DNA from 2 places in the Cytobacillus sp. Hm23 genome. Region 2 is predicted to be linked to the other one. Evidence: a T-box and tRNA genes for the amino acid it is inferred to sense, from the RefSeq annotation. Region 2 holds a T-box; the other holds one or more tRNA genes.
The links. The T-box of region 2 lies ahead of ileS (isoleucine--tRNA ligase). A T-box ahead of a tRNA ligase gene usually reads a tRNA of that ligase, here a tRNA-Ile.

Region 1: it encodes a tRNA-Ile, which carries the amino acid that the T-box ahead of ileS (isoleucine--tRNA ligase) is inferred to sense. The anticodon was not compared.

Annotation. Positions count from the first base shown of each region.
Region 1 covers NZ_JBPXRQ010000006.1:51,198-59,539, reverse strand. Annotated here, with positions in the region: gene ACSVDA_RS05435 (Na/Pi cotransporter family protein) at 1-1,395, shown strand, start outside; gene ACSVDA_RS05430 (DUF456 domain-containing protein) at 1,819-2,301, shown strand; tRNA gene ACSVDA_RS05425 (tRNA-Ile) at 2,345-2,418, shown strand; gene sodA (superoxide dismutase SodA) at 2,681-3,289, shown strand; gene ACSVDA_RS05415 (MFS transporter) at 3,619-4,911, shown strand; gene ACSVDA_RS05410 (peptidoglycan D,D-transpeptidase FtsI family protein) at 5,006-7,165, shown strand; gene ACSVDA_RS05405 (PstS family phosphate ABC transporter substrate-binding protein) at 7,618-8,342, shown strand, end outside.
Region 2 covers NZ_JBPXRQ010000038.1:25,471-33,812, forward strand. Annotated here, with positions in the region: gene sigE (RNA polymerase sporulation sigma factor SigE) at 1-58, shown strand, start outside; gene sigG (RNA polymerase sporulation sigma factor SigG) at 124-945, shown strand; gene ACSVDA_RS19235 (YlmC/YmxH family sporulation protein) at 1,643-1,903, shown strand; gene pgeF (peptidoglycan editing factor PgeF) at 2,008-2,832, shown strand; gene ACSVDA_RS19245 (YggS family pyridoxal phosphate-dependent enzyme) at 2,840-3,517, shown strand; gene ACSVDA_RS19250 (cell division protein SepF) at 3,638-4,084, shown strand; gene ACSVDA_RS19255 (YggT family protein) at 4,091-4,357, shown strand; gene ACSVDA_RS19260 (YlmH family RNA-binding protein) at 4,429-5,202, shown strand; gene ACSVDA_RS19265 (DivIVA domain-containing protein) at 5,323-5,814, shown strand; T-box leader at 5,881-6,122, shown strand; gene ileS (isoleucine--tRNA ligase) at 6,491-8,342, shown strand, end outside.

The DNA of each region.
Region 1 (8,342 bases), on a different contig from region 2:
AGTGCTGGCTTTATGACTTTAAGGCAAGCAATTGGTGTAATCATGGGGGCAAATATTGGGACGACTGTTACTGCATTTATTATCGGTATCAAATTGTCAAATTACGCTCTACCGATTATAGCAGTAGGGGCTCTCTTACTCTTTTTCTTCAAAAATAAGAAAATTCACAATTTAGGTCAAGTAGTATTTGGCTTTGGTGCACTTTTTTATGGTTTGAAACTAATGAGTTCGGGTATGAAGCCACTACGTTCACTAGAATCGTTTGCTGAGTTAACAGTGAACATGAGTGAAATTCCAATTCTTGGAGTAGCTATTGGAACTATATTTACTGTTATCGTGCAAAGTTCGAGTGCAACCATTGGGATATTACAGGAATTGTATGGTCAAGGTCTGTTGAGTTTAAATGCTGCATTGCCTGTTTTATTTGGTGATAATATTGGTACAACGATCACTGCGATATTAGCTTCAATTGGAGCATCAGTTGCAGCTAGGCGAGCTGCTCTGACACACGTATTATTTAATTTGGTTGGAGCAACCATATTTCTAGTTGGATTGAAGCTCTATACACAATTGGTTATTATGCTGCAAGAGGCATTTAATTTAAACCCAGAAATGACCATAGCATTCGCGCATGGAGCGTTTAATATAACGAATACGTTGATTCAATTACCGTTTATAGGTGTGTTGGCATATATTGTAACAAAACTTATACCTGGTAATGATTCGGTAGTGGAATATAAAGCTAAGCATTTGGATCCTAACTTTATTGAGCAATCACCATCTATTGCATTAGGTCAAGCGAAAGAAGAAGTTGTTAGAATGGGTGAGTTTGCTACTCTAGGTTTAGAAGAGTCACATAAATATTTAAATAGCAATTTGCAGAAACATGCTGATCTATCTATGCAACTAGAGAGTGCCATCAATAATTTAGACCGGAAAATTACTGATTATTTAGTATTACTCTCTTCAGCTTCATTGTCACAAAATGAATCAGAAGAGCACTCAGTGTTAATGGATACCGTACGAGATATTGAACGTATAGGTGATCATTTTGAGAATATTGTGGAGTTAGTTGATTATCAGCTATCAAATAAAGTGAAGATGACTGATTTGGCAAAAGCTGATCTAAAAGAAATGTTTGAATTAACAATTTCTACTGTGAAAGAATCAATTCAATCTCTTGAAGAAAACGATAAAGATTTAGCACGAGAAGTTGTGAAGAAAGAAGACAAGATAGATAAGATGGAACGAACATTGCGTAAAAAGCATATTTTACGATTAAATGAAGGCAAATGCTCTGGACAAGCTGGTATTGTATTTGTAGACATCGTAAGTAACTTAGAACGTATAGGTGATCACGCTGTTAATATCGCTGAAGCGGTATTAGGAGAGTAAAAATAATCATATAATCACAAGAGAGGTATGTTAGAAATCGAAATTGGATTTTTAATATACCTCTTTGTTATACGCTATTTTTCAATTCATTGTTCTTGTGATAAGAAATAAGCAAACATTATACTCTAACCTAGGCATCTAGCCTCCTGAATAGCTGTAACAAACAATATAAGCTCGTTTTTCTGTTGTATATTTATAAATTGCAACAATTATTGTGAAAGGCTGCCTTCACAATAATTGTTCCGTTCTTGAGATTTAAGCAAGTATACATCTCCGTTCGTGGCATCTTGCTGATTTTATACCGTCCATATTTAGTAAAAATAGCAACAAAGTTTAGGAACAGAGCCTTGTAAGTTAATTGACTAACATTAACAAACGATGCTAGTATGAAATTGCTATTAACAAGTATCAGGAGGCTTGGTGATGGAGTTATTAATTTGGATAATAGTGTTTTGCTGTTTTATCATTTCTTTTGTTGGTTTAATATATCCGATTATTCCAAGTGTACTTTTTATCATAGCAGGGTTCTTAATTTATGGGTTTCTAATTAGCTTTGAGCAATTTTCAACGTTATTTTGGATGATCCAAGGAACTTTTGTTTTGTTATTATTTGGTGCTGATTATGCAGCAAATCTAATCGGTGTCAAAAAGCTAGGTGGGAGCCAAGCCGCTGTATGGGGTAGTACAGTTGGCTTGTTAGTAGGACCTTTTGTAATACCAGTAGCTGGGATCATTCTCGGGCCATTTCTAGGTGCTGTTGTAGCAGAGTTAGTTGTGCACAAGAAAAATGTTAAAGAGGCGACAAAAATTGGCTTAGGGTCATTATTTGGATTTTTAAGTGGTGTAGTGGCAAAAGGGTTCATCCAATTTATTATGATTATATATTTTTTATTTACTGCTTTGTAAAAAGTTTTACAATGTTAGTATGGTTATATGGAGCTTTTGACATGGACCCTTAGCTCAGTTGGTTAGAGCTGACGGCTCATAACCGTCCGGTCGCAGGTTCGAGTCCTGCAGGGTCCATCTAAGCAAGCCTTTCAGGAATATATTGAAGGCTTTTTTTAGTTTGATTGAATGAGAAGAGTTAAAAATACATATAGTAAATTAGGGTTTGTTACAAGCAAATTAATTGAAATATTGTGGAAAATTTGCTAATCTATAAGCAACGGACTTAAGAAACATTCATGTTTATTAATTATGAAAATGAATGTTGCACAGTTCACATTTTGTGTTCAAAAGTCTATGATTGAACACAGTTCATTACATAATTTGAGGAGGAATTATTATGGCATTTGAATTACCAAAATTACCTTATGAATATGATGCATTAGCACCTCACATTGACAAAGAAACGATGACAATTCATCACACAAAACATCACAATGCATATGTAACAAATCTTAATGCTGCATTAGAAGGAAATGAAGAACTTCTAAGCAAAAGCATTGAAGATGTAATGAGTAACTTGGACGCTGTTCCTGAAGCTGCTCGTACTGCAGTACGTAACAATGGTGGTGGTCATGCGAACCATAGCTTATTCTGGACGATTTTATCTCCAAATGGTGGGGGCGCACCTACTGGTGAGCTTGCAGATGAGATAAACAATAAGTTCGGAAGCTTTGATAGCTTCAAAGAAGCGTTTGCAAAAGCTGGCGCTACTCGATTTGGTTCAGGCTGGGCATGGTTAGTTGTTAACAACGGTGAGCTAGAAGTGACGAGCACACCAAACCAAGATACTCCACTTATGGATGGAAAAACGCCAATTCTTGGATTAGATGTATGGGAGCATGCATATTACTTAAACTATCAAAACCGTCGCCCTGATTACATTTCAGCTTTTTGGAATGTTGTAAATTGGGATGAAGTAGCTAAGCTTTATTCAGCTGCGAAGTAAATAGTAAACACTCAAACAACAGAGGATACATTCTCTGTTGTTTTTTGTTATACAGTTTTACTTATGCTGTTTTCGGCATAAGTTATTGTCTTTCGTAATAAAAGCAACAGAGTTTACGAAAAAAGCCATTTTAATGTGTTTAATAAAACCAATTTATGTTACGTTTATTTCCCAACCTATTAATAGTGGTGTTCATGTTAAACCATAATTAATATAGCAACAGTCTTTTCCTGCTTCATATATGTCATTTTAAAAAGCCTATTTCTATATACATAACTAAATCGCCTAATTGGAAAACTACTTTGTAGATAAAGAAGGGGAGTTTTTCAATGTCGGCTTTACGCAAGTTAATTGGTGATGTGGATGTTAACAAGGATTTACTATTATTATTAATAATTGGAGGGCTGTATGCATTAAGTATTGCTTTATCAAATACATTCGTAAATGTGTATTTATGGAAGCAGTCAGGTCAATTTAAAGATTTAGGGATTTACAACTTATCAATTGTTATTATGCAACCATTAACATTTATAGTAGCGGGAAGATGGGCAAAGAAGATCGATCGGGTTCTCGTGCTAAGGCTTGGTGTAACATTTCTTGCAATATTTTTTATAGCCGTTCTTTTTTTTGGTGATCAAGCGTCTCGGTATTTAATCGTTCTTGGGGGACTGCTTGGAATTGGTTACGGGTTTTATTGGTTGGCTTACAATGTTCTTACCTTCGAAATAACTGAACCAGAAACACGTGATTTCTTTAATGGCTTTTTAGGAATTGTTACTTCATTTGGAGGGATGATCGGTCCAATAGCTGCAGGTTTTATTATATCTAGGATGGAAAAATTCACAGGATACACTGTTATTTTTTCAATATCTCTTGCATTATTTATCGGAGCTGTAATATTTAGCTTGTTTTTACAACCAAGAGCAGCAGAAGGTGACTTTGTATTAAAGAGGATCATCCAAGAACGAAGGCATAACAAGAATTGGGCAAATATTACAAATGCGCACTTTTTTCAAGGTGTACGAGAAGGAACCTTTGTCTTTGTTGTTTCTGTCTTAGTATTTATTACAACGAATAGTGAATTAGCTCTAGGGACATTTGGATTAGTAAATTCAGCAATTTCATTTGTTGCATATTATTTAGCAACGCGATTAATAAAACAAAAATATCGAAAAAAGGCAATCTTAATAGGTGGCTTGTTGCTATATATATCCATTTTTTTAATATTATTCCATGTCACTTATACAAAGCTCATCATGTATGCTATCGCCATCGCAATTGCTTATCCGATGCTTTTAGTTCCATACATTTCATTAACTTATGATGTTATTGGCAAGGGGTGGAATGCAGCACAAATGAGAATTGAATATATAGTTGTACGTGAGTTGTTTTTAAATGGTGGAAGGATTGTCTCCATTTTATTATTTTTAATCGCAGTATCTTTTTTTGATGAACAAGTAAGTATTCCTATCTTGTTAGCCATCATAGGTACCGGTCATGCGTTCATTTATCTTTTTATAAGAAATATCGAGTTTGTAGATGAAAAAAATGTAGAATCAAATAAACAAGCTGACGAATGTACTCAACAAGTTGGAAATCGAGAAGGTGGTTCATCTGTATAGTTGAATTGCCTTTTTCATATTTTAACAATGGAAAATTCAGCTGCTATTATATAAAATAAATATTAATGAAATAATTAATGTAGTAGGTGAATAAATGAAAAAGAAACAGAAAAAAAATAAAAATAAAAAGAAAAGGAATCATCTCCCATTTCGGTTGAATGTGCTATTTTTTATCGTTTTTTTACTATTTTCTACCCTGATTTTAAAGCTTGGTCTTACTCAGATCGTTTACGGGGAAGATTATAAACGTGAAATTGAAAAAAAGGAAGAAGTAACTGTTAGTGCATCCGTTCCAAGAGGGAAAATATATGATAGGAACGGTAATGTCATTGTGGATAATATACCGTTAAACGCGATTACATATACAGGTTTTCAAGGTACAACAGCGGAAGAGCGTCTCGAGGTTGCGAGAGATCTTGCAATATTTATTGATAAGGATACTGAAAGTGTAACTGAACGTGATAAAAAAGACTTTTGGCTGTTAACACACCCTGATGAAGCTTTAGAAAAAATAACAAAAGAAGAATTAAAGAAGGAAGATGACGGTGAACTTGAAGCAAAAGATATATATAAACTTCAGCTTGATAGAATCACTGAAGAGGAACTTGCCACAATAACTGGACAAGAGTTAGAAGTCTTAGCAATATATAGAGAATTTAGTGGATATGCTCTCACACCACAAATCGTCAAAAGTAGAAGTGAAAATGAGAATGATGAAGTTACTGAAGAAGAGTATGCAGTTGTAAGTGAACATTTAGCTCAATTGCCTGGTGTAGATACGACCACAGATTGGTTACGTGAATACCCATACGGTGATACCTTTCGAACAGTATTAGGAAATATTACATCTTCAAAGGAAGGATTACCTTCTGAAGTAGAAGACTATTATGTCGCCAAAGAATATAGTCGTAATGACCGTGTAGGTAAAAGCTATATAGAGAAGCAATACGAAGAAGTGTTACATGGACAAAAAGAGAAGGTAAAAAATATTACAGACAAGGCAGGCAATCCACTTGATCAGGAAGTAATTACTGAAGGTGAAAACGGTAAAGATCTTGTTCTTTCTATCGATATGGATTTGCAAATTGCTGTTGAAAAAATTATTGAAGAAGAATTATTAAATGCAAAAAGCAAACCAGGATCTGCATTTTTAGACCGTGCTTTTGTTGTTATGATGAATCCAACAACTGGAGAAGTACTATCATTAGCAGGAAAGCAATACACGACAAATGAACAAGGTGAAGTAGAGCTTTGGGATTATGCTATCGGTACCTTTCAAGAAGCTTTTGAAATGGGATCAACAGTGAAAGGCGCAACTTTGTTAACCGGGTATGAAACAGGAGTTGTTAGTCCTGGTGAGAGGGAATTAGACGAGGTATTATATATTAAAGGTTCTCCCCCAAAAAAATCATGGGAGGTAATGGGCCGGATTAATGATCTTTATGCTCTTAAAAGGTCATCAAACGTATATATGTTTAAAATTGCAATTTCATTATTAGGTGGAGAATATCAAAGAAACCAACCTATACCTTCAAATCCAGAAGCGTTTGATTTATTTCGATACTATTTTAACCAATTCGGCTTAGGAATAAAAACAGGAATTGATTTGCCAGGAGAAGGAACTGGCTATGAGGGACAAGACACAACCTCAGGTTTGCTGTTAGACATGGCCATTGGACAATATGATACATATACGCCTCTTCAGTTAACACAATATGTGTCAACGATTGCCAATGGTGGTTATAGAATAAAGCCTCAAGTTGTGAAGGATATTCATGAGCCATCTCCCGACCAAGAACGGTTGGGACCTGTATTAAAAGAATTTGAACCTTTGGTGTTAAATAAGATTGACATGAAGACAGAATATATTGAACAAGTACAAGAAGGCTTTCGTCAAGTTATGCAGGATACTGGAGGAACAGCCGTCGGTCATTTCGGAACGAGTTCTTACAAACCTGCTGGAAAAACAGGGACAGCAGAGGTATATCCAGACGGAGAAACACTTGCTTATAACTTAACATTAATTGGATATGCTCCATATGATAATCCAGAGGTCTCATTTGCCGTTGTTGTTCCAAACGCTGATACAACAGGTAAAAGCCAAATAAACAAAGATATTGGTAAAAGGATCTTGGACACATATTTTGAGCTTAAACAACAAAGGGCAAGTGGAACAACACAACAATCTACGGAAGAAGCTACTAATACAGAGTCGGAAGTAATTGATACAACAACTGAAGATGAAAATGAATAAAGGTTTACAATAAAAAAAGCACTTCAACTTTGAGTGCTTTTTTTTTGCCGTTTTCGCAATCATTTATGACTGCTTTTCTTCTATATAGATAGTTAAATAAATACTACAACATTTACAAATAAGGTCAGTTGTTATATTAAAGAAAATTAAACTGGTCCTTAAAATCCTGCCTAGTCACTCGACTTGCTGCTCTCCGAAGGATAAACACCTATATTCATACAGCTATTCTTCTATAAAACTACGACAATCCCAGAAAAATACATCTAGCTTGTCTAACTTACTATCATTAGCAATAATTTTTACGAAAAGAAGCTTATTATTCAACAAAGCTCAGCATAATATTCGATCTTTACAATAGTTTAACAAATGGTTAAAACCACATTAATAGTCAAGCGTTATTCTAATAACGGTAAGACAAAACGAACGAATTTTTCCTAGGGGGAATAATGAAGATGAAGAACTTTAAAGTTTTAGCATTATCAACAATGTTAGGAGCAACGATGGCTTTTTCAGCAGCTTGTGGCTCCGATGAAGCATCAGATGATAACACTCAATCTGAAGCTGGGGATAAACTTCAAGGATCGGTCATCATAGACGGCTCTTCTACTGTATTTCCTATTATGGAAGCAGTAGCATACGAATATTATAGTGTGCAACCAGAAGTAGAGGTTCCAGTTGGATTATCTGGTTCAGGAGGAGGCTTTAAAAAATTCGTCGTAGGGGAAACGGATTTAAGCAATGCTTCACGTCCGATTAAGCAAGAAGAAGCGGATATAGCTAAAGAAAATAATATTGAATATATTGAATTAGAGCTTGCATTTGATGGCTTAACAATTGTAGTAAACAAAAATAATGACTTTGCAAAAGATTTAACTGTTGAAGATTTACGAAAGATTTGGTTAGAAAACGATTCTCTTGAAACAAAAAAGTGGTCTGACATAAATCCTGATTGGCCAGCAGAAGAAATAGAATTTTATGCTCCAGGCACAGATTCAGGAACATATGATTATTTTGATGAAGTCATTTTAGAGGAGAAACAAATTGAAGAAGATAACATTACGTTATCAGAAGATGATAACACGCTTGTCACAGGTGTTTCTGGTGATGATTATGCTATTGGTTTCTTCGGATATGCTTATTATCTAGAAAATCAAGATAAATTAACTGCTGTAAAAAT
Region 2 (8,342 bases):
TCGACTAGAGAAAAGAATTATAAAGAGGCTTAGAAAAGAGTTTAATAAAATGGTTTAAGCATTTTTGATCATTACTTTTTTTCTTCAATATGAACGTTGTGCATATTTTTCCCTCCTAAGGAGATACTTAACTTAGGACATCTACTCCTGTTAGGGGGGAAAGAATTGACTAGAAATAAAGTTGAAATTTGTGGCGTTGATACGTCAAAGCTTCCAGTACTAAAAAATGTAGAGATGAGAGAACTATTCCGTTTAATGCAAAGCGGGGACATACAAGCTCGTGAAAAATTAGTTAATGGGAACTTGCGACTTGTATTAAGTGTTATTCAAAGATTCAACAATAGAGGAGAGTTTGTAGACGACCTGTTCCAGGTTGGTTGCATCGGTTTAATGAAGTCCATCGACAACTTTGATTTAGGTCAAAACGTTAAATTTTCCACATATGCTGTGCCGATGATCATAGGTGAAATTCGGAGATATTTACGTGATAATAATCCAATTAGAGTTTCACGTTCATTACGCGATATTGCATATAAAGCTTTACAAGTAAGGGAAGAATTAATGGGGAAGACATCGAAAGAACCAACAGCAGAGGAAATATCCAAAGTGTTAGAAGTTCCATATGAGGAAATAGTGTTTGCTCTTGATGCAATACAAGACCCAGTATCATTATTTGAACCGATTTATAATGATGGAGGGGATCCAATTTTTGTAATGGATCAGCTAAGTGATGAAAAAAATAAAGATTCGCAATGGATTGAAGAAATAGCTTTAAAGGAAGGTATGCGAAGATTAAATGATCGAGAAAAGCTTATTTTAAGGAAACGTTTTTTTCAAGGTAAAACCCAAATGGAAGTTGCTGAAGAAATAGGAATTTCTCAAGCGCAAGTGTCAAGGTTAGAAAAAGCAGCAATAAAGCAAATGAATAAGAATATTCAAAGCTGATGTCAAAGAGCTGTTCAATAATGGACAGCTCTTTTTTATGTAAGGCTGTTTCGCAATTATTGTTGCTATTAGTAAAAGGCGCTAAATACGTAAACCTCAAACGTTCGTGGTATTTTTTCTCCTTTTATAAATATTAAGCTCACAAGAAACTCAACATACTGTCCATTATTAATGGTAATAGTAACAAAGTTAACGAAAAAAGCCTTAGTAAAGGCTGTCTTCACAACGAATGTTGCTTTTCGTAATAGGCACTGAACAAGTATAAATCAAAAGTTCGTGGCATTTTTCTCCTTTTAAAATTATTAAGCTCACAAAAAACTCAACACACTGTCCATTATTAATGGTAATAGTAATAAAGTTAACGAAAAAAGCCTTAGTAATAACGATTTATCGCTGTAATTTTCATTACGATATGTTGATTAATCATTAAATGTTGTTTTTTCTATGAAGATATACACATACTTTACGAGCGGTAGTAGCAGCATCTTTCTTCTTTAAATCGCTATTATCGGAGAACAATCCCTAACTCTTTAAATATATTAACAAAAGAGTCTAACAAAAAAATTCCACATTTTAATGTCATCTAATTGTTCAACAAAAAATTGCTCATGAACTAGAGTAGCTTACACATATATTGACTATAAGGGACGTTAATTTTTATGGAATGCCAGAATACGAGGACAGGGGAGAGTTTTTTATGGTAAAAATCTCTGAATTTCAAGCGAAAAGTGTAGTTAATGTAGCTGATGGTACAAATTTAGGCCATATTGGTGATATCGATATAAATTTGAGTACAGGAGAAATAGAATCAATTGTTATTTTTGCTAATGGCAAAGTTTTAGGGTTTTTTGGACGAGAAGAAGAAGTAGTAATACCGTGGGCAAATATTGTGAAAGTTGGTAAGGATGTTATTTTAGTTAGATATCAATCACACGAAGCTAAGCTAATTGAGGAGTGAGAATACAAAATATGTAAAACGTTGTGAAAACAAATCTAACGAAATACTACAATTTGTGTTAAAATAAACAAAAGTAATGAGGCTCATAGTGAGGACTGACTGTTATGTACGAACCTTTTCAACAAATTGAACATGAAGAAATTCTTTATTTACCTTGGCATGTTTTTAATTCTAAAGTAGTAGCTGGGTTTACAACGAAAAATGGTGGATATAGTAAATTTCCGTATGAGACGTTAAATACAGGTTTACATGTTAATGATAAACCTGATACGGTGGTGAAAAATAGAGAGGCGGTAGCAAAATCAATTAATTTTCCTATTGAAAACTGGGTATGTGCTGAGCAAATTCATAATCATACCATAACTAAAGTAACAAAGAAGGATATAGGGAAAGGAGTCTACTCCTATTCTACATCTATAAATGGTACAGACGGCTTATATACTACTGATGCTGGTATATTGTTAACATTATGCTATGCAGATTGTGTCCCTATATATTTTCGGGCTAAGAATAAGGATATAATAGGCGTAGCTCATGCAGGATGGAAAGGTTCAGTGAAAAATATTGTTGGGAAGATGGTACAGCAATGGATTGAAAATGAAGAAGTTAAAAGAAATGACATATATGTTGCTATTGGACCATCAATAGGAAGTTGCTGCTATAAAGTGGATGATCGTGTAATTAAGCAAGTAGATGCTATCTTACACAACCATGATCTCCTTCCATATACTTTTATTGGTAATGGAGAATATAGTTTAGATTTAAAACAATTAAACCAACAATTGTTGGTTGAAGCGGGCATACTAGTTGACAATATTGAAGTTTCAAATTATTGTACGAGTTGTCAAGAAGGGTTATTTTACTCTTACAGACGTGACAATGGTAAGACTGGTAGAATGATGAGCTTTATTGGTATGAAGGAGGTATAATGTCAGATTGTCTGTTGAGGTAAATTTAGCTATTATTGAAGAAAAAATAAATGAAGTGTGTGCAAAAATTAATCGTGACAGGAAAAATATAAATATGATAGCTGTGACAAAATATGTAACTGTTGAACGGGTAGAAGAAGCCATACAAGCAGGAATTACTCATTTTGGTGAGAACCGAGATCAAGGTTTCAACGATAAATGGGAACAAATTGGAGCAAAGGTTACCTGGCATTTTATTGGGACGTTACAAACGAGAAAGGTAAAGAATATTATTAATAAGGTTGACTACATTCATTCTTTAGACCGACTATCGTTAGCTGAAGAAATTCAAAAGCGTGCTACGAAGCAAATTAAATGTTTCATCCAGGTGAACACTTCAGGTGAGGGCTCGAAACATGGTATGTCTCCGGATGAAGTAATACCATTTATTAACCAAATAAAAGATTTTTCAAATGTTTTCATCGTTGGGCTGATGACAATGGCACCACATACCGATGACGTTTCAATCATTCGATCGTGCTTTCAAAAATTAAAAGAACTTCAGCAACAAGTACAAGCACTATCCTTAGCATATGCACCTTGTAAAGATCTATCAATGGGTATGTCAAATGATTACGAGATTGCGATCGAAGAAGGAGCAACATATTTACGTATAGGTTCTTCTTTAGTTGGCAATGAGCAGTAGTTAAGAAGATTGTTAGCGTGTTGAAGAGTAATTTTGTATTTAGCAAAAGGTTCGATTATGAAAGCTTATATGGATTATCGTCTGAAAGGCTATTTAATAAGTTGAGAGGGGAGTGTCAATATGAGCATAATGTCAAAGTTTAAGAACTTTTTTGCACTTGAAGATGAATATGATTATGTTGATGAGCAAGAAGAATATGAGCATGATGATGAAATAGACGTATCGAAACAGCCAAAAGCGGCTAATCAGAAACAAAATATTGTGAGTTTACAGAGCGTACAAAAATCTTCTAAAGTCGTATTAATTGAACCAAGAGCGTATAGTGAAGTTCAAGATATTGCTGATCAATTAAAAAATAGACGTTCTGTTGTAGTAAATTTACAACGAAACCAACATGACCAAGCAAAAAGAATTGTTGATTTTTTGAGTGGGACAGTGTATGCTCTCGGTGGGGATATACAAAAGGTAGGATCTAATATTTTTCTATGTACGCCAGATAATGTTGATGTTTCGGGAACAATTTCTGAGTTGTCAATTGATGAAGACTCTTTAGGACAGAGGTGGTAAACTTATATGGAACTATTACTTAGTATTATTTTATTTGCAGTAGATATATATTTTTATGCTCTTTTTATTTACATATTAATGTCTTGGTTTCCAAACGCAAGAGAAACAAGTATCGGTCAAGTTTTAACTTCTATTTGCGAACCTTACTTGGAACCATTTAGAAAAATAATCCCACCTCTTGGTATGATTGATATATCACCAATCGTTGCAATTCTTGTATTGCGGTATGCAAGTTTTGGTTTACAGTATTTGTTTAGCTCTTTTATACTTTAATATAGCAGTATAGATGTAAGGAATCTTTCTTAGATTCCTTTTTCTTACGCAAGATAAGGACTGAATTGCACATGAATATTTACCAACATTTTCGCAAAGAGGAGCACAATTTTATAGACCAGGTGATAGAATGGAAGAATACAGTTCAAAATACGTATAGCTATAAACTCACTGACTTTTTAGACCCTAGAGAACAAGAAATAACCAAATCTATTGTAGGTGAGAATCAAGATGTTCACGTGGAATTATTTGGTGGTGCTGAGTGGACCGAAAGGAAGAGGGCGCTTATCTATCCTGATTATTATGTTCCTAGTGATGATGACTTCAAACTTGCTGTTTTCGAACTTGGATACCCTGAAAAATTTGTAACGATTGAACACCCACAAATGCTAGGTTCGTTAATGGGGCTAGGGATGAGAAGAGCTAAATTTGGTGATGTAATTATACAGGATCGTGTTGTTCAATTCGTCGTCGCAGAAGAGGTCGAAAACTATATACAGTTGAATCTCCAATCAGTTGGTAAGAGTAAAGTCTCAGTTAAAAGAATTAATTTATCAAGCATAGTAAACCGTAAGGAATTGTGGAGAGAAAATGTAGCGACTGCATCCTCACTTCGTCTAGATATTATGATAGCAACAATATTCTCAATTTCTAGACAAAAAGCTCAACAGCTTATTAAAAATGGTCTTGTTCGCATGAATTGGAAAATGATCGAGCAAACTTCATTTGAATGTAAAGAAGGGGATATCATCTCTGTACGTGGAGTTGGTAGAGGGAAACTTTTGTCAATTGAAGGTAAGACAAAAAAAGAAAAATGGCGAATTGTCGTGGGAATACAAAAATAAATTGGGAAAAGAGCAGGAATTATTAATAATATGTCGAATAACTTAAAAAAACATTTACGTAGTGTATAACAAGAGTTTTTCGTCATAAAACATACATACGACTTTGTGGAGGTGGCATATGTGCCTTTAACACCATTAGATATTCATAATAAGGAATTTAGTAAAGGATTCCGAGGTTATGATGAAGATGAAGTAAATGAATTTTTAGATCAGGTTATTAAAGATTATGAAATTGTAATTAGACAAAAAAAAGAATTAGAAGACAAGGTTACAGATTTAACTGAGAGAATAAACCATTTTACAAGTATTGAAGAAACACTCAATAAATCAATCGTTATTGCTCAAGAGACAGCAGAGGAAGTTAAAAGAAATGCTGAAAAGGAAGCAAAGTTAATTGTTAAGGAAGCTGAAAAGAATGCTGACAGAATAATTAATGAATCACTTTCTAAATCTCGTAAGATTACCTTGGAAATAGAGGAATTGAAGAAGCAATCAAAAGTATTTAGAAATCGTTTTAAAATGCTCATAGAAGCTCAACTTGATATGCTTCAACATAACGATTGGGATAGTTTAATGGAGTATGAAGAAGATCCACAATCAGTTGTGAAATAGGAAAACTGGACTTGACTAACTGAAGCACGATAGCATATAATTTCTAAATATGTGTCATAACTTTAAATGTAGACCATGATAGGGACAGTAATTCTTTAACGAGTTTATTATAAAAAGCGAATCGAGGACGGTGGAAGCTCGATATAAACAAAAGGAATGAACATCACCCTTGAGTTCCTAGCTGAAATTATAAAGTAAGCGATGGCGTTTATTCACGTTACGAATAGAAAGCGGACTAATTGTTTTTTGTATTATAACAAGTAACAGTCTACAAGGGTGGTACCGCGGGAGACCTTCTCGTCCCTATTTAGGGATGAGAAGGTCTTTTTTTAGGTTCTTATCGCTACTTCGTGTTATTATAAGGCTTTTTTCGTAAACTTTAGTGCTTTTTGTTACTTGAATTTGATTAACTAATGTGGATGATATGATTATTATTGTTTAAAGAAGAAAAGGTATCCATAACGTTAGTTATATTCATGTATAGCTCTTATTACGAAAAGCAACAATTAATGTGGAAGTTTCTTATAAAAAAGCCATCTATGTAACGTATTGTGCATACTAAAGAAGACAATGTTTCACCACGAATGCTAGTTGTATGCTTTTATAGCGAAAAACAGTTACATATGGAAAACAGCTTTTTAGTAATTATTTTATGTTATTTTTGGAGGAATGGAAAATGGAGTATAAAGATACCTTACTTATGCCGAAAACAAGCTTTCCAATGCGTGGAAATCTTCCGAATCGAGAGCCACAAATTCAACAGCAATGGGACGAGCAACATATATATGAAATGGTTCAAGAAAGAACAAAAGATAGACCATTATTTGTATTACATGACGGCCCTCCATATGCAAATGGTGATATCCATATGGGGCATGCTTTAAACAAAATATTAAAAGATTTTATTGTACGCTATAAATCCATGAACGGTTATAATGCGCCATACGTGCCAGGTTGGGATACTCATGGTTTACCTATAGAAACAGCACTAACAAAAAATAAAAAAATAAAACGTAAGGAAATGAGTGTTGCTGAATTTCGTAAGCTCTGTGAAGAATATGCGTATAAACAAATTAATAATCAACGCGAGCAATTTAAACGCTTAGGTGTTCGTGGAGATTGGGAAAATCCGTATATTACATTAGAGCCTGCTTATGAAGCACAACAAATTAAAGTATTTGGCGAAATGGCTAAAAAGGGCCTAATTTATAAAGGCTTAAAGCCTGTCAATTGGTCACCATCAAGTGAATCAGCTCTTGCAGAAGCTGAGATTGAATATAAAGATAAAAGATCACCTTCTATTTATGTAGCATTTGAAGTGAAAGATGGGAAAGGGGTACTCCAAGGGGATGAAAAAATAATTATTTGGACAACGACACCTTGGACACTTCCTGCAAATCTTGGAATTACTGTTCATCCTGATCTTGATTATAGTATTGTTCAAGCAGATGGACAAAAATATGTTATTGCAACTGATTTACTAGAAGCCGTACAAAATGAAATTGGCTGGGAGAATACGACAACAGTAAAATCCATAAAAGGACATCTTTTAGAGAATGTCGTTGCTGCACATCCATTTTATGAGCGTGATAGCCTTGTCATGTTAGGAGAACATGTAACGACAGATGCAGGTACTGGATGTGTTCATACTGCACCTGGTCATGGGGAAGATGACTTTATAATAGGAAAAAAATACGGTTTAGATGTACTTTGCCCTGTAAATGAAATGGGTTATATGACTACTGAGGCACCAGGCTTTGAAGGGTTGTTCTATGATCAAGCGAATAAGCCAATTACTGAGAAATTAGAGGAAGTTGGAGCTTTACTCAAACTTACCTTTATCACTCATTCATATCCACATGACTGGAGAACAAAAAAGCCTACAATATTTAGAGCAACAGCACAATGGTTTGCTTCAATAGATAGAATACGAGAAGATTTACTTAACTCAGTAAAAGAAACAAAATGGGTGCCGGAATGGGGCGAAACCCGCTTGCATAACATGGTGAGAGATCGTGGGGACTGGTGTATTTCTAGACAACGTGCCTGGGGTGTACCTATTCCTGTGTTCTATGGGGAGAATGGAGAGCCTATTATTACAGATGAAACGATTGATCATGTATCGAACCTATTTAGAGAGCACGGCTCAAATATTTGGTTTGAACAAGATGCAAAAGGCTTGCTCCCAGAAGGCTTTTCACATCCTTCTAGTCCAAATGGAAAGTTTACAAAGGAACAAGACATAATGGATGTATGGTTTGATTCAGGATCTTCTCATCAAGCCGTTCTCCTCGAAAGAGACGATCTACAACGTCCAGCAGATTTGTATTTAGAAGGGTCTGACCAATATCGCGGTTGGTTTAATTCTTCCTTATCTACATCTGTTGCGGTTACTGGACATGCTCCATATAAAGGTGTATTGAGCCATGGCTTTGTGCTTGATGGAGAAGGTAGGAAAATGAGTAAGTCTATCGGGAATGTCGTCGTTCCAGAAAAAGTAATGAAACAATTAGGTGGCGATATTCTAC